DNA from 3 places in the Streptomyces sp. NPDC057950 genome. Region 1 is predicted to be linked to each of the others. Evidence: riboswitches for the same ligand, from Rfam matches in the RefSeq annotation. Region 1 holds a riboswitch; each other region holds the start of a gene.
The links. Region 1 has a riboswitch for thiamine pyrophosphate ahead of ACFVTC_RS11565 (purine-cytosine permease family protein). Riboswitches for the same ligand answer to the same signal wherever they lie in the genome.
Positions count from the first base shown of each region.

Region 2: it holds a riboswitch for thiamine pyrophosphate, as region 1 does, so the genes downstream of both, thiO (glycine oxidase ThiO) here and ACFVTC_RS11565 (purine-cytosine permease family protein) in region 1, are expected to answer to the same signal.
Region 3: it holds a riboswitch for thiamine pyrophosphate, as region 1 does, so the genes downstream of both, ACFVTC_RS32885 (thiamine ABC transporter substrate binding subunit) here and ACFVTC_RS11565 (purine-cytosine permease family protein) in region 1, are expected to answer to the same signal.

Region 1 covers NZ_JBHVPP010000005.1:192,510-198,001, reverse strand. Annotated here, with positions in the region: gene ACFVTC_RS11580 (type III PLP-dependent enzyme) at 1,018-2,238, shown strand; gene ACFVTC_RS11575 (hypothetical protein) at 2,354-2,587, shown strand; gene ACFVTC_RS11570 (maleylacetate reductase) at 2,593-3,672, shown strand; TPP riboswitch at 3,824-3,918, shown strand; gene ACFVTC_RS11565 (purine-cytosine permease family protein) at 3,908-5,302, shown strand; gene thiD (bifunctional hydroxymethylpyrimidine kinase/phosphomethylpyrimidine kinase) at 5,442-5,492, shown strand, end outside.
Region 2 covers NZ_JBHVPP010000002.1:177,894-183,385, forward strand. Annotated here, with positions in the region: gene ACFVTC_RS05010 (thiazole synthase) at 50-844, opposite strand; gene thiS (sulfur carrier protein ThiS) at 848-1,048, opposite strand; gene thiO (glycine oxidase ThiO) at 1,045-2,223, opposite strand; TPP riboswitch at 2,221-2,332, opposite strand; gene ACFVTC_RS05025 (NAD(P)/FAD-dependent oxidoreductase) at 2,620-3,852, shown strand; gene ACFVTC_RS05030 (Rv2175c family DNA-binding protein) at 4,238-4,603, shown strand; gene thiE (thiamine phosphate synthase) at 4,699-5,343, shown strand.
Region 3 covers NZ_JBHVPP010000023.1:97,248-102,739, forward strand. Annotated here, with positions in the region: gene ACFVTC_RS32875 (phosphatidate cytidylyltransferase) at 1-328, shown strand, start outside; gene rlmN (23S rRNA (adenine(2503)-C(2))-methyltransferase RlmN) at 600-1,706, shown strand; TPP riboswitch at 1,746-1,864, shown strand; gene ACFVTC_RS32885 (thiamine ABC transporter substrate binding subunit) at 1,942-3,024, shown strand; gene ACFVTC_RS32890 (ABC transporter permease) at 3,000-4,679, shown strand; gene ACFVTC_RS32895 (ABC transporter ATP-binding protein) at 4,679-5,492, shown strand, end outside.

The DNA.
Region 1 (5,492 bases):
CCGATCCTCCTCGATCCGCCCCACGTCGATCCGATCCTCCTCGATCCGCCCCGCATCGATCCGAGCCGCCGCTACGTCCGCCGTGCGCGCGCCACGCTCCGCGACTGCGCCGCCGTGCGCTGCGAGGGCTCCCAAGTGCTGCGCCCCGGCGGACATCTAGTGCCCCTCGGGCGCCTCCGCTTCAGCGGCGCGTTCGCCGGCCGCTCGCGCGGCTCCGACGTCTCGAACCCGGCCGGTGTCCGCGCCCGCGTCGGCGCCCGGCGCCCGGCGCCCTGCGTCCGGCGCCCTGCGTCCGGCGCCCGGCACCCTGCGTCCGGCACCCTGCGTCCGGTGCCCGGCACCCGAGACCTCCTCACCCCGTGCTGGTGAATGCGCCCCGCCGGAACACCACCGACTGCGCGCCCGTGGAACCGCGGCATGGGAGGGTGTCGTGGGTGGTGGTGTGTGTGCCGGTGCGGCACTCCCGGGACGGTTCGCGCCCGTGAGCGGCTCAAGGTGGCTGAGGATCTCTGACCGGGTAGAGATCGTATCCGGGCCACGGGTTTGGAGTCGCGGATCAGAATGATGGTGGGATGCCACAGGGCGCGAGCCCTGCGAGCGAGGGCGTCGGCCCGCCGGAGGGCGGCGGCGGTGCTCTCCTGGTCCCCGCTCCTTCCGCTGGACCGGACGCTCGGTCGGCCCCTCCCGGACACTCCGCCCCCGCCGACGGACCCGGTACGGACTGCGGACCCGGCACGCGCGTCGCACCCGTGTCCCGGGAGAGATACCGGCTACGCCTTGGCGCCCGCGGACCTGCTTCCCGCGGAGCGCGCGGCTCTGTTCCCCGTGGCGCCCGCGGCTCTGCTGCCCGTGGCGCCTGCGGCTCTGCTCCGCGTGGGGCCCGCTGCTCGGCTCCGCGTTTCCGGCGTGGCCCCGCTCCCCGTGTCGCGCGCCGGCCGGTCGGCGATGTCGGCCGGCCGTTCGCCACCCCCGTCGCGTGCCGACGACACCTTGCGCCATACGACCCGGAGTGCCCCAATGATCACACCCCCGCGCGCGGTGCGCGACCGCATCCTCTCCCTGTCGCCCACGGAACTACCCGCCTACGTATACGACTTGGCGGCTCTACGCGCCCACGCCACGTCCGTCAGAGCCGCCCTGCCCGATCGCGTCGAGCTGTACTACGCGGTCCAGGCCAACGGGGAACCGGAGATCCTGGCCGAGCTCGGCCCGTACGTCGACGGTTACAAGGTGTCCTCCGGCACCGAACTGGCCCACGTGGCCGAGGCCGCCGTGGACCGTCCGCGGGTCTTCGGCGGTACGGAGAAGACCCCGACGGAGCTGGCGGACGCGCTGGAGCGGGGCGTGACACGCTTCCAGGTCGAGAGCGAGTACGAGCTGTACATGCTGGCGGGGCTGGCCCAGCGGCACGCTCCGGACCGCCGGGTGGCGGTGCTGCCGCGGTTCGACCTCCCGGTGCCCGACGGTCTTCTCACGGCGGACGGCGGCGGGTCCGCCACCGCCTCCGGACTCGATCCCTCCCGGGCCGACACGATCGTCGGCCTGCTCACCGACGGCAGCTATCCGAACCTCGAACTACGAGGTGTCCACGCCCACTTGGCCAACGGCGTGCACGCCGAGGAACACCTGGCGCTGGCCGGGTCCGTCGTCGCCTGGACCCTGGAACTGGCCGCCCGCAACGGCCTTCGGCTCACCGAGGTGGACATCGGGGGCGGTATGGCGGTGGACTACGACCGCCCCGAACGCCGCTTCGACTGGCACGCGTACGGCGAGGGCCTCGCCCGGCTCGTCGCGGCCCACCCGGGGCTGACGCTGCGGATCGAGCCCGGTCGCGCGCTGACCGCGTACTGCGGCTGGTACGCGAGCGAGGTGCTGGACGTCGAGCACGGCTCCAGCGAGGACTTCGCCGTCATCCGTGGCGGCGCCGTCCACCTGCGCACCCCTGTGACCGGGCGCCACGACCAGCCCTGGTCCGTCCTCGAAGTGGAGCCATGGCCGTATTCCTGGCCGCGTCCCGTGGTGCGGAGGGAGCGTGCCACCCTCACCGGCCAGCTGAGCACGCCGAAGGACGTCCTGATCCGCGACGTCCGGGCCCAGGGCCTGCGGGCCGGTGACCGTGTGGTGTTCTCCCTCGCGGGCGCCTACACCTCGTCCGCCCCGCACCGGGCCCACACGCGCTATCCGGAACCAGGCTTCCACTTCCTGGACGCGAGCGCCGACGGCGACCGGTCCCGATGACCGATGATCGATGGCCGATGGCCGTGCGACGGAACACCAGGAGTTGCCGCCGGGGGCGCGGGGGCGCATCCTCGGACACGCCTGGCAGGATCGTGCGCCGGACCAGGAGAGTGGCATGACCGTCGAACCGACCGACTTCACGACAGACCTCCCGACCGCCTTCATGAACGAGTCCACGGCCGACTCCACGGCCGACTCCACGGCCGACGTCGTCGACGCCGTGTTCGCCGTCGGGCAGGGCCTGGTCCAGGAGGTCGCCGAGACCGACGATCCTTCCCTGCCAGGGGAGTTCGGCCTCTCGGCCCCTCTCCGGCTCGCCCGCTTCGACCTCGTACGGGAGCAGGCATGAGCGCCATGGACACCCCGCTCGACTTCGCGTACGAGACCCGGCCGGGCCGGGTCGTCTTCCGGCCCGGCGCCGCCGTGTCCGCGACCCCCGGCGAGGTCGCCCGGCTCGGTCTGCACCGGGTGCTGGTGGTCTGTGGCAGCCGGGGCGAGGTCACCGCCCGCGCGGTCGCCGACGCGCTGGGCGGCCAGTGCGCGGGGCTGCACGCCGAGGCCCGGATGCACGTACCCGCCGAGGTCGCCGCCCGCGCCGTCGAGGTGGCCCGCGAGATACGGGCCGACGGCTGCGTGGCGGTCGGCGGAGGCTCGGCGATCGGCCTCGGCAAGGCGATCGCGTTGCGCACCGGGCTGCCGCTGATCGCCGTGCCGTCCACCTACTCCGGCTCCGAGATGACTCCGGTGTGGGGTCTGACCGAGGACGGCGCCAAACGCACCGGACGCGACCTCGCCGTCCAGCCCCGAAGCGTCGTCTACGATCCCGAACTCACCCTCGGTCTCCCCGTTCCCCTCTCGGTGACCAGCGGTGTCAACGCCCTCGCGCACGCAGTCGAAGCCCTGTACGCGCCCGACGCCTCGCCCCTCGTCTCGCTCATGGCCGAGGAGGGGGTCCGGGCGATGACGGGGGCCCTGCCGGCCGTGGCCGCCGCACCCGGCGACCTCGCCGCGCGCAGCCGCGCCCTGTACGGCGCGTGGCTGTGCGGCGCCTGCCTCGGTGCCACCACCATGGGCCTGCACCACAAGCTGTGCCATGTCCTCGGCGGCACCTTCGGCCTGCCGCACGCCGAGACGCACACGGTGGTCCTGCCCTACGTCCTCGCCTACAACGCGTCCGCCGCGCCCCGGGCGATCGCCACGCTGTCCAGGGCGCTCGGCACGGACGACGTCCCGCGCGCCCTGCGGGAGCTCGCCAGGGGTCTGGGAGCGCCCAGCACCCTCGCCGAACTCGGCCTGGAGGAGGCCGACTTGGCGGAGGCCGCGGCGCAGGCCGCCGGTCAGGCGTACCCGAACCCCCGCCAGGTCACCGCGCACGGCGTGCTGGGCCTGCTGACAGCGGCGTACGAGGGCTGGGAGCCGCGCGTCGGCCCCTGAGAGCTGTCCCGCGACAACGCCGACGCACGGACTTCTCGCCCCCGGTCGCGCGGGTCCCCGCGCCCCTTGCCCGGGACGTACCGCGCCCCTTGCCCGGACGTACCGCGCCCCCTGCCTGGGCCGTGCGCGCGGGCCGGGCTATCCTGACGCCGAACCGGACACGGGGTGCCCCGCACGTGGGCTGAGATCACACCCGTCGAACCTGAACCAGTTAGGACTGGCGGAGGGATGTCTCATGTCGTTGCCGTATGCCCGTGGTGAAGTGGCCGTCGGGGGCCCGCAGGGCGTCTTCGACGGGCGGATGCCCGAGGCCCCCGGCGATCTGCGCGTCGAGGCGCGCGGCATCGCCCCGGTGCCGGAGGACCACCGCTACGGCGGCCCCGGCCGCCTCTTCACCGTGTGGTTCGCCCCCAACCTGACGATGACCGGCGTCTTCACCGGTACGGTCGGCATCGCGCTCGGCCTCGACTTCGCCACCGCGCTGACCGCCGTCGTGCTGGGCACCCTGCTGGGCGCGGTGCCGACGGCGTACCTCGGCACCTGGGGCAGCCAGACCGGCGCCGGACAGCTGCCGCTCGCCCGGCTCGCGTTCGGACGGGCCGTGCTGGTGCCGGGTGCGCTGCAGTGGCTGTCGTCGATCGCCTGGGACGCGCTGATCGGCCTGTTCGGCGGGGACGCGCTGGCGCAGTTGTGCGGCTGGCCGTTCTGGCTGGGTGTGCTGGTCATGATGGGCGCGCAGGGAGCGCTCGGCGTCCTCGGGTACGAGGTGATCCACCGGCTCCAGACCGTGATGACGTTCGCCCTCGCGGCCGCCTTCGCCGCGCTGACGGTGAAGCTCCTGAACGGCGACCACCCCGCCGCCACCGCCTCCGCGCACGGCGCAGACCGGGCCGGGGCCTTCGTCCTGACCTGCACCATCGCCCTCAGTCTGGCGCTGTCCTGGGCCCCCTACGCCAGCGACTTCAGCCGCTATCTGCCGCGTACGGCGTCCCGGCCGCGGATGTTCTGGTGCACGCTCGCCGGTGTCAGCGTGTCCTTCGTGGCCGTCCAGGCGCTCGGTCTGTGGGGCGCCTCCGTCTTCACCGACCAGACCGCCCGCGGCGTCGACACCCTGCTGGGCGGCGGTGTCCTCGGTGCCTTCGGGCTGCTCGCCGTGGCCCTGGCCGCCCTGAGCAGCAACGCCATGAACGACTACAGCGGCTCACTCGCCCTGCAGACCATGGGCGTACGCCTGCCGCGCCCGGCCGCCGCCGCGCTGGCGGCCGTACTCGGCTTCCCGCTCGTGCTGTGGATGCACGCCGCCGACACCACGACCCGGTTCCAGAACGTGCTGCTGCTCGTCGGCTACTGGATCCCCGGGTTCGTCGCGATCGTCGTCGTCGACTGGCTCGTCCGGGCCAGGGCGCGAGCCGGCGCGCCGGTCGATCTGTCCGCCGAGAGCGCCCGTCCGCGGCCGTGGTGGCCCGCGCTGGTGGCGTTCGTCGGTGCCTTCGCCGCGGCGGTGCCGTTCATGAGCACCAGCCTGTACGTCGGTCCGGTGGCGCGGGCCCTGCACGGTGCGGATCTCGCCTACGGGGTGGCGTTCCTCGCGGCCCTCGTGGTGTACGCGCCGCTACGGCTGCGCCGCTGACCACGGCCGCCGCCGGTCACGGGCCGCGTCGTCCCGCACCTCGCACTCGTCACCCGCCACGCCTCACCCGTCTCGCCTCACCCGCCACGCCTCACCGCCACGCCTCACCGTCTCGCCTCTCGTACGGAGCGAACCCGCCATGTCCTCGAACACCCCCGCCGCCCCGCCCCGCGTCCTGACCGTCGCCGGA
Region 2 (5,492 bases), on a different contig from region 1:
CACCCAGGGAGCCCTGAGGCAGACGGGACACTCGCGGCACGCCCTAGAACTAGAAGGCCGGCCTCTCGGGATCCAGCCGCGCCAGGCCCTCCGCGGGCGAGGACGCCGAGGCGAAGTGCCGCCGGGGAATCCGCCCCGCACGCCGCGCCAGACGTCCCGCCTCCACGGCGCGCCGCATGCCCTCGGCCATCAGCACCGGTTCCTGCGCACGGGTGACGGCCGAGGCGAGCATCACACCGGCGCACCCCAGCTCCATCGCCAGCGCCGCGTCCGACGCCGTACCCGCCCCCGCGTCCAGGATCACCGGCACGCGCGCGTGCTCCACGATCAGCTCGAAGTTGTGCGGGTTGCGGATCCCCAGGCCGGACCCGATGGGCGAGCCCAGCGGCATGACCGCCGCGCACCCGACGTCCTCCAGCTTGCGCGCGAGCACGGGGTCGTCGTTCGTGTAGGGCAGCACCGTGAACCCGTCGTCGACCAGCGTCTCCGCGGCGTCGAGCAGCTCGATCGGGTCGGGCAGCAGGGTGCGCTCGTCGGCGATGACCTCCAGTTTCACCAGGTCGGTGCCGAGCGCCTCCCGGGCAAGCCGCGCGGTCAGCACCGCCTCGCCCGCAGTGAAGCACCCCGCGGTGTTCGGCAGCACCCGGATGCCGAGCCGGCCGAGCACGGACAGGACGGAGCCGTGCGCCGCGGGATCCACCCGGCGCATCGCGACGGTCGTCAGCTCCGTCCCGGACGCCACGAGCGACCGTTCCAGCACGTCGAGGCTGGGCGCGCCTCCCGTACCCATGATCAGCCGGGACGAGTAGGACGTACCTCCGAGGACGAACGGATCGTCGGCCATGGGTCAGCCTCCTTGGACAGCGGTGAGGACCTCGACACGGTCTCCCTCGCGCAGGGACGTGGCGGACCACTGGGTGCGCGGGACGACGGTCTCGTTGAGCGCGGCGGCGACGCCGGAGGGCGCCGCCGTGAGGGTGGCGACGAGCGTGTCGAGGGCGGTGCCCGCGGCGACGAGCCGGCGCTCGCCGTTGACGAGGATGTTCATACGGGCTGCTCCGTGCGTGTCGGGCTGAACCGGTGGGGAGTGAAGGGGCGCGCTTCCTCGGGGAGCTCCCCCGAGGCGAGGACGTGCGCCATGACGTCCCCGGTGACGGGGGTGAGCAGGACGCCGTTGCGGTGGTGGCCGGTGGCCAGCAGCAGTCCGTCGAGCCCGGTCGGGCCGAGCAGCGGAGCGTTGTCGGGCGAGCCGGGGCGCAGTCCGGCCCGGGTCTCGGTGAGCGGCAGTTCGGTGATCCCGGGCACCAGCTCATGGGCGTCGCGCAGCAGCTCGTACACGCCGCCCGCGGTCACCGTGGTGTCCCAGCCCAGCTCCTCGCTGGTCGCACCGACGACGAGTTCGCCGCTCTCGCGCGGCACCAGATAGACCTGGCTGCCACGGACCACGGCCCGCACGGTGCGGCTCAGGAAGGGCGCGTACCGCTTCGGCACGGTCAGCCGCAGCACCTGCCCCTTCACCGGGCGCACGGGCGGCCTCACGTCGTCGGGCACGCCCTCGAGCCTCGCGCTGAGGCTGCCCGCGGCCAGTACCACCTGCGTCGCCGCCAGCACGTCGCCGCCCGTGGTGACGATCCCGGTGGCCCGCTCCCGGACCACCGTCAGCCGCTGAGCCCAGGTCCGGTGGAACACCACCCCGGCTCGCTCGCACGCTGTGACCAGGGCCTTCGCCAGGCGGCGCGGGTCGATCTGGTGGTCGCCGTCGACGCGCAGACCGCCACGGACACCGGGCGCGAGCATCGGTTCCAGCCGACGGCACTCACGGCCGCTGAGCCACTCCGACGCGAGCCCCGAACGGTTCTGCAGGGCGTGCAGTTCCCGCAGGTGGGCGCGGTCGTCGGAGTCCAGGGCGACGGCCAGCGTGCCGCACCGGCGGTAGCCGAGATCCTGGCCCGTCGCCTCGGTGAGCTCGGCGACGAAGTCCGGATAGCGGCGCGCGGAGGCGAGGTTCAGGCCCAGCAGGGTCTGCTCGCCGTAGTGGAGCTCGGTGACGGCGGCGAGCATTCCGGCGGCGACCTGCGCGGCCCCGCCGCCGGGTTCCGGGTCCACGACCGTCGTGGTGAACCCGCGCTGGGCGGCCCGCCAGGCCGTGACCAGGCCGATGATCCCGCCGCCCACCACCAGGACGTCGGACGTGACGGACCTCTCCGCCGGTGTACGCGACATGGGCGTCCAGCCCCTCCCTTCGCCGGCATGACCCGGATCAGGTTCGTACGGTCGGAGGCCGCCAGCCTCCCTCTCAGCCCGGTGCGTCCGGGCTCCCGCGAGTGCTCTACGTCGACCACCCTAGCTCGCCGCCGCGTGCCTCAGTAAGGGAGCCTCCGCCCATGGCCCATGCGCGCGACGGCCCCGTCCGGCCGCGGCCGGCGGAGAGCGGGGAGGGGGGGTCGTGGACGGGCGGCGGGACGAACGTGGCGGTCCGGATCGAGCGGATCGACGACCCCGACCAACCCGCACGGACCGCGCGCGCCGGACGGACCCGCCGACACCGGGCCGCATTGTGGAGCAGGTCACTGAGCACGTCCGCTGACTGACGGATTGTCAGGTGTCTATGGTGATCAGGTGAGCGAGCAGACGCAGGGGCAGAAGCAAGGGCCTACGGCACGCCGGGTCGTCATCGCGGGCGCGGGCATGGCCGGCGTGCAGACCGCGGTCGCCCTGCGCGAACAGGGATTCACCGGCGGTGTGACACTGATCGGCGCCGAGCCGCACCAGCCGTACGACCGGCCGCCGTTGTCCAAGGCGGTGCTGCTCGGAAAGGCCGAGCACTCCGCCTTCGACATCGACTTCGAGGCACTGGGCATCGAACTGAGACTCGGCTGCGAAGCGCTGGGCCTGCGCCCCGGGGACCACGAGCTGGACACCGCCGCGGGACCGGTGCCCTACGACCTCCTGGTGCTGGCCACCGGCGCGGAACCGATCCAGCTCCCCGGCGCGGAGGGCATGCCCGGCGTCCATCTCCTGCGCACCCTGGACGACGCCGAACGGCTGCGCCCCGTGCTGGCCCGGCAGCACGACATCGTGGTGGTCGGGGCGGGCTGGATCGGAGCGGAGTTCGCCACGGCGGCGCGCGAGGCCGGGTGCGCGGTGACGGTCGTCGAGGCCGCCGACCGGCCACTGGCCGGGGCACTGCCCGCCGAGGTGGCCGCGCCGATGGCCGCCTGGTACGCGGACAGCGGGGCCTCGCTGCGCACCCACGCGCGCGTGGAGCGCGTCGAGCCCGGTGCCGTGGTGCTCGACGACGGGTCCCGGGTGCCCGCGGGCGCCGTGGTCGTCGGCATCGGCGCCCGGCCCGCCACCGCCTGGCTGGCCGACTCCGGCATCGAGCTCGGAGCCCACCGCGAGGTCGTCGCCGACAGTCACCTGCGCACCTCCCTGCCGGACGTCTACGCGGTCGGCGACTGCGCGTCCTTCCCCTCGGGCCGGTACGAGGAGCGCCTCCTCGTCCACCACTGGGACAACGCCCTGCAGGGACCGCGCACGGTGGCGGCGAACATCATCGGCGAGGCCCCGGTGGCGTACGACCCGGTTCCGTACTTCTGGTCCGAGCAGTTCGGCCGTTTCGTCCAGTACGTCGGCCACCACGCGCCCGCCGACACGACCGTCTGGCGCGGCGGCTCCTCGGGCGCCGCCTGGACGGTCTGCTGGCTGCGCGACTCCCGCCTCGTCGCGCTCCTGGCGGTGGGGCGCCCCCGCGATCTGGCCCAGGGCCGCCGTCTGATCGAGGCGGGCATGCCGCTGGACCCGGAGATCCTGTCGGATCCTTCACGTCCGCTGAAGGACGCCACGGCCTAGGCGGGCACCCAGGCCCCCGTTCGGGCGGCGACGCGAGGGGCCGGGCCTGCCCGGCCCGGTGGGCTCCCTCGCCGGGGGGGCGGCCGGGCGACCGGGGCCGACGAATCCCGCCGAGCCGCTCGCCCGAGGGCGGCCCTGCGGCCCTGCGGCCCTGCGGCCAGGCAACCGGGCAACCGGGCAACCGGGCGGCCGGGCGGCCGGGCGGCCAGACAACCGGGCGGCCGGGCGGCCGGGCGAGTGAACCCGCCGGATCCGCTCGCCGCGTGGCCCGCGCCCGCGCCACCGTGCCGGAATTCGGTGGAATTCCACGAGATTCACGCGCTTCTGACGCGGGACGGGCGGCGCTCGGGTACCGAGTGTCAGTCCGGGATGGCAGGCTTGTCCCGTGACCGAGATTGACGCAAAGATCGATGCTCTCGTCCCCGCCTGGCTCACCCTCCCCGACATCGCCGAACAGTTCGGCGTCGAGGTGACCCGCGTCCGGCAGCTGGTCAAGGAAGGCCAGCTGATCGCCGTACGCCGTGGTGAGAACCGCGCGCTGCACGTCCCCGCCGCTTTCATCGACGAGGACAAGGTCGTCAAGGGCCTCACCGGCACCCTGACGCTCCTGCGGGACGACGGCTTCACCGACGAAGAGATGCTCGAGTGGCTCTTCACCCCCGACTCGACCCTGCCCGGCACCCCCGCGCAGGCGCTGAGCGAGAATCGCGGCACGGAGGTGAAGCGTCGCGCCCAGGCGCTCGCCGTCTGATCCGACAACACGTCCGGCGTACGGACCACGGCCGGCCCCGGGCCACCCCGGCCGCCGTGGCCCGTACGCACCGCCGCACCACGGGGGATCCACGCATGCCCGAGAACGCCGCCCGCCTCGCCGACGCCCGCGTCTACCTCTGCACGGACGCGCGCACGCGCCAGGGCGACCTCGCCGAGTTCCTGGACGCCGTCCTGGCGAGTGGCGTCGACATCGTGCAACTGCGCGAGAAGGGCATGGAGGCCGCCGAGGAGCTGGAACACCTGCGGGTCTTCGCGGACGCCTGCGCCCGCCACGGCAAGCTCCTCGCGGTCAACGACCGGGCGGACGTCGCCCACGCGGCCGGCGCCGCCGTCCTCCATCTGGGCCAGGGCGACCTCCCGGTCCCCGCGGCCCGCGCCATCCTCGGCGACGAAGTCCTGATCGGCCGTTCCACGCACGCGGCGGCTGAGGCCGCGGCCGCCGCCGTCCAGGACGGCGTGGACTACTTCTGCACCGGCCCCTGCTGGCCCACTCCCACCAAGCCGGGCCGCCACGCACCGGGCCTCGACCTGGTCCGCCACACCGCCGCGCTCGACACCGACCGCCCCTGGTTCGCCATCGGCGGCATCGACCTGGGCAACCTCGACGAGGTGCTGGAGGCGGGCGCCCGCCGTGTCGTCGTGGTCCGCGCGATCACCGAGGCGGACGACCCCGCGGCGGCGGCCGCCGAGTTCGCGAAGCGGCTGCGGCAGGCCTGACCGCGCGGAGCCGGCCCGGCCCGTGGCGCGCGACCTGTGGCGTGCGGCCCGTGGCGCGCGGACCGTCCCGCCGCCCGTCGGGTCGTCCCGCGCTCTGTCCGAGGGGTGGACAAGAAGCCGACGAATCGGACAATTCTTTCCGGTTCGGT
Region 3 (5,492 bases), on a different contig from region 1:
GCACAAGCTCGCGCCCCGCATCAGCCCCGGCAAGACCCGCGAGGGCCTGGTCGGAGCCGTCGTCTTCGCCATGGTCGGGGGCGCGCTGTGTCTGCAGTTCCTGATCGAGGACGGCACGTGGTGGCAGGGCCTGATCATCGGCCTCGCGGTCGCGGCCACCGCCACACTCGGTGACCTCGGCGAGTCCATGATCAAGCGGGACCTGGGCATCAAGGACATGGGCACACTGCTGCCGGGTCACGGCGGCATCATGGACCGCCTGGACTCGCTCCTGCCGACGGCACCCGTGGTCTGGCTCCTGTTGGTGATCTTCGTAGGGTCCGGCTGACCCGCGGACTTTCCGGTGAGGGGTCCGTCGTCCACAGGGCGACGGGCCCCTCACCGCATTGAGCGGCGCGATCCCGGATCCCGGGCCGAGGCCGCGTCCTCGGGGGCCGATGGACTCTCCACGGACCCGTCCGACGCGCGCGATTCCCGCGCGTCCGCCTTCGCCCACGGGCAGGTGACCGACCGAAGTCGACGGGCTGCACCCGTAGGTGACCACCCCCACCCCGCTCCGGCCCGGGACGGTCGTGTTGATCTGCGACACTGGAAGGGTTATGCCGAAGCCCGGAGAACTCACATTCGTCGCCCCCCGCGCAGCCAAGAAGCCGCCGCGGCACCTTGCCGACCTCACGCCCGCCGAGCGTAAAGAGGCGGTCGCCGCGATCGGGGAGAAGCCGTTTCGCGCCAAGCAGCTCTCGCAGCACTACTTCGCCCGGTTCGCGCACGACCCCGCGGAGTGGACGGACATCCCGGCCGCCGCGCGCGGCAAGCTCCAGGAAGCGCTGCTTCCCGAGCTGATGACCGTCGTGCGGCATCTGTCGACCGACCAGGAGACCACGCGCAAGACCCTGTGGCGGCTCTTCGACGGCACGCTCGTCGAGTCCGTGCTGATGCGCTACCCGGACCGGGTGACCATGTGCATCAGCTCCCAGGCGGGATGCGGGATGAACTGCCCGTTCTGCGCCACCGGCCAGGCCGGACTCGACCGGAACCTGTCGACCGGCGAGATCGTGCACCAGATCGTGGACGGCATGCGGGCGCTGCGGGACGGCGAGATCCCCGGAGGCCCGGCGCGGCTGAGCAACATCGTCTTCATGGGCATGGGCGAGCCGCTCGCCAACTACAAGCGGGTGGTAGGCGCCATCCGCGCACTCACCGACCCCGAGCCGGACGGCCTCGGGCTCTCCCAGCGCGGCATCACCGTGTCGACGGTGGGACTGGTCCCGGCCATCCACCGGTTCTCCGACGAGGGCTTCAAGTGCCGCCTCGCCATCTCCCTGCACGCGCCGGACGACGAGTTGCGCGACACCCTCGTCCCCGTGAACACGCGGTGGAAGGTGCGGGAGGTGCTCGACGCGGGCTGGGAGTACGCGGCCAAGTCGGGGCGCCGGCTCTCCATCGAGTACGCCCTCATCCGGGACATCAACGACCAGGCGTGGCGCGGTGACCGGCTCGGGCGGCTGCTCAGGGGCAAGCCCGTGCACGTCAACCTCATCCCGCTCAACCCGACCCCGGGCTCGAAGTGGACCGCCTCGCGACCCGAGGACGAGAAGGCGTTCGTCGAGGCCATCGCGGCCCACGGCGTGCCGGTCACCGTCCGGGACACCCGGGGCCAGGAGATCGACGGGGCGTGCGGCCAGCTCGCGGCGACCGAGCGGTAGTCTGACCCGGCACGTACATTTCCATATTCCGACATCTTCATATTCCGACAGGGGAGCGCCACAGCGCTGAGAGTGCGGCAGCCGGAGCACCGGTGGGCCGCAGACCCTCTGAACCTCGCCCAGGTCATTCTGGGTAGGAAGTTCGGGCATCACTCAAGCTGTTGCGCCCTGCCCGGGAACCGCCGAGTTCCCGGGCAGGGCCGCGTCTCTTCCTGGTCACCCCAGGAGGAATTCAGTGAGCACCAAGAAGAGGACGACCGCGGCCGTGGTCGTCGCACTGGGCCTCGTCACGCTGTCCGCGTGCGGCTCGTCCGGCTCCGGCGACAAGGCCGCCGGCCCCGGGACCGTGACCCTCGTCAGCCACGACTCCTTCGCCTACTCCAAGAGCGTGCTGCACGCCTTCGAGCAGGAGTCGGGCTACAAGGTCAGGATCCTCAAGGACGGAGACGCCGGCCAGGCCGTCAACAAGGCCATCCTGACCAAGGACAACCCGCAGGGGGACGTCTTCTTCGGCGTCGACAACACCCTGCTCTCCCGCGCGCTCGACAACGGGCTGTTCCAGCCGTACGAGCCCAAGGGCTCCGACCAGATCGTCCAGCGCTACCGGGTCGACGAGGGCAAGCACCGGGTCACGCCCATCGACTCCGGCGACATCTGCGTCAACTACGACAAGGCCTACTTCAGCAAGCATCACCTGGCGCCGCCCACCTCCTTCGACGACCTGATCAAGCCCGCGTACAAGAACCTCCTCGTCACCGAGAACGCGTCCACGTCCTCGCCCGGCCTCGGATTCCTGCTCGGGACCGCCGCGAAGTACGGGGACGCCGGGTGGCAGGACTACTGGAAGAAGCTCAAGGCCAACGGCGTGAAGGTGGTCGACGGCTGGGAGCAGGCCTACAACGACGAGTTCTCGGGGTCCGCGGGCGGCAAGAAGGCCAAGGCCGACCGGCCGCTGGTCGTCTCGTACGCCTCCTCCCCGCCCGCCGAGGTGATCTACGCCGACCCGAAGCCGAAGACCGCGCCGACCGGGGTCGCCGACGGCACCTGCTTCCGCCAGGTCGAGTACGCGGGGCTGCTGAGCAACGCGAAGAACACGAAGGGCGGCAAGGCGCTCCTCGACTTCCTGATCAGCTTCAGGTTCCAGGAGGACATGCCGCTGAACATGTTCGTGTACCCGGTCCGTGAGACCGCCAAGGTGCCCGAGGTGTTCGTGAAGTTCGGTCCGCAGGCCGAGCACCCCGAGACCCTGGCCCCGGCCGAGATCGCCAAGAACCGTGACCAGTGGGTCAAGTCGTGGACCTCGCTCGTACTGAAGTAGCCGAGGCGGCGCCCAGAAGGCGCGGGAGCGCGACGCGGCTGTGGCTCATGGCCCTGCCGGTCGTGTTCTTCGGCGTCTTCTTCGCCTACCCCGTCGCGGCGATCGTGGCCCGCGGTCTCGAGGCCGACGGGGTCTGGCGGCTCGGACGGATCGGTGAGGTGGTCGGCCGGTCCGACATCCGGCACGTGCTGTGGTTCACCACCTGGCAGGCGCTCGCCTCGACAGCGCTGACCCTGCTGATCGCGCTCCCCGGCGCCTACGTCTTCGCGCGCTTCGACTTCCGGGGCAAGCAGGTTCTGCGCGCGGTGGTGACCGTCCCGTTCGTGCTGCCCACCGTCGTCGTCGGTACGGCGTTCCTGGCGCTGATCGGCCGCGGCGGACTGCTGGACGGCCTGTGGGGTGTTCGGCTCGACACCACCGTCTGGGCGATCCTGCTCGCGCACGTCTTCTTCAACTACGCGGTGGTCGTCCGCACGGTCGGCGGGCTCTGGTCGCAGCTCGACCCGCGACAGGAGGAGGCCGCGCGCGTGCTCGGCGCCTCCCGGTTCGCGGCCTGGCGCACGGTGACGCTCCCGGCCCTGAGCCCCGCCGTCGCCGCCGCGGCGCTCATGGTCTTCCTCTTCACCTTCACCTCGTTCGGGGTGGTCCAGATCCTCGGCGGGCCGACCTTCTCCACCCTTGAGGTCGAGATCTACCGGCAGACCTCGGAGATCTTCGACCTCGCGACGGCGGCGGTGCTGACGATCATCCAGTTCGTGGCCGTCGGCGCGATCCTCGCCGTCCACGCGGGGACCGTACGCCGCCGGGAGACCGCCCTGCGTCTGGTCGCCCCTGAGACGACCGCCCGCCGGCCGCGCGGGGCCGGGCAGTGGGCGCTGCTCACGGGAGTGCTCGCGAGCATCGCGGTCCTGCTCGTGCTGCCGCTCGGAGTGCTGGTCCAGCGGTCCCTGGACACCCCCGGGGGCTTCGGGTTCGGCTACTACAGGGCGCTGACCTCCGACGACGGCGGCATCTTCCTGGTGGCCCCGATCGAGGCGATCGGCAACTCGCTGGAGTACGCGCTCGCCGCCACCGCGATCGCCGTGGTCATCGGAGGTCTGGCAGCCGCCGCTCTCACCGGCCGCGCCGGTCGTCTCGTGCGGGGGTTCGACGCACTGCTGATGCTGCCGCTCGGGGTGTCCGCCGTGACCGTCGGTTTCGGGTTCCTGATCGCGCTGGACGAGCCGCCGCTCGATCTCAGGAGCAGCTGGATCCTGGTGCCGCTCGCGCAGGCGCTGGTGGGTGTCCCCTTCGTCGTACGGACGATGCTGCCCGTGCTGCGGGCCGTGGACGGACGGCTGCGGGAGGCGGCGTCGGTGCTCGGGGCCTCACCGTGGCGGGTGTGGCGGGAGGTCGACCTGCCGATGGTGCGCAGGGCGCTGCTGATCGCGGCGGGGTTCGCCTTCGCCGTGTCGCTCGGCGAGTTCGGGGCGACGGTCTTCATCGCGCGCCCCGACAACCCGACTCTGCCGGTCGCGGTAGCACGGCTTCTCGGGCGCGCCGGTGACCTCAACTACGGACAGGCGATGGCACTTTCGACGATCTTGATGGTGGTGTGCGCGGTGGCGCTGCTGCTGTTGGAGCGTATGCGGACCGACCGGACAGGGGAGTTGTGATGGCGAGGCTCGTCACGAAGGCGACGTCCGGGACGACGGATGCGGGTGCGGGTGCGGGTCCGGGTCCAGGAGCGGCGGCGCCGGAGGTCCTGCTCGGCGTCGAGGCGGCGACCGTGCGCTTCGGAGGCCGGCCCGTACTGGACGCCGTCGATCTGGAGGTCGCCCGGCACGAGATCGTGTGCGTGCTCGGACCGAGCGGCAGCGGCAAGTCCACGCTGCTGCGGGCGGTGGCCGGACTGCAGCCGCTCGACGCGGGACGTGTGCTCCTGACCGGCGACGACCAGGCGGGGGTGCCCGCGCACCGTCGGGGCGTCGGGCTGATGTTCCAGGACCACCAGCTCTTCCCGCAGCGCGACGTGGGCGGCAATGTCGCCTTCGGGCTCCGGATGCGCGGGGCGTCGAAAGAACAACAGGCGCTGCGGGTCGGCGAGTTGCTGGACCTCGTCGGGCTGCCCGGCGCAGCCTCACGGGCCGTCGCGGCCCTGTCCGGAGGCGAGCAGCAGCGGGTCGCGCTGGCCCGCGCCCTCGCCCCCAGCCCCCGGCTGCTGATGCTCGACGAACCGCTCGGCCAGCTCGACCGCTCGCTGCGCGAACGCCTGGTCGTCGAACTCCGCCGGGTCTTCGGACAGTTGGGCACGACCGTGCTCGCGGTCACGCACGACCAGGGTGAGGCATTCGCGCTGGCCGACCGGGTCGTGGTGATGCGCGAGGGGCGGATCGCCCAGTCGGGTACGCCACTTGAGGTCTGGCAGCATCCGGTGGACGAGTTCGTGGCACGTTTCCTCGGCTTCGACAACGTCGTCGACGCGAGGG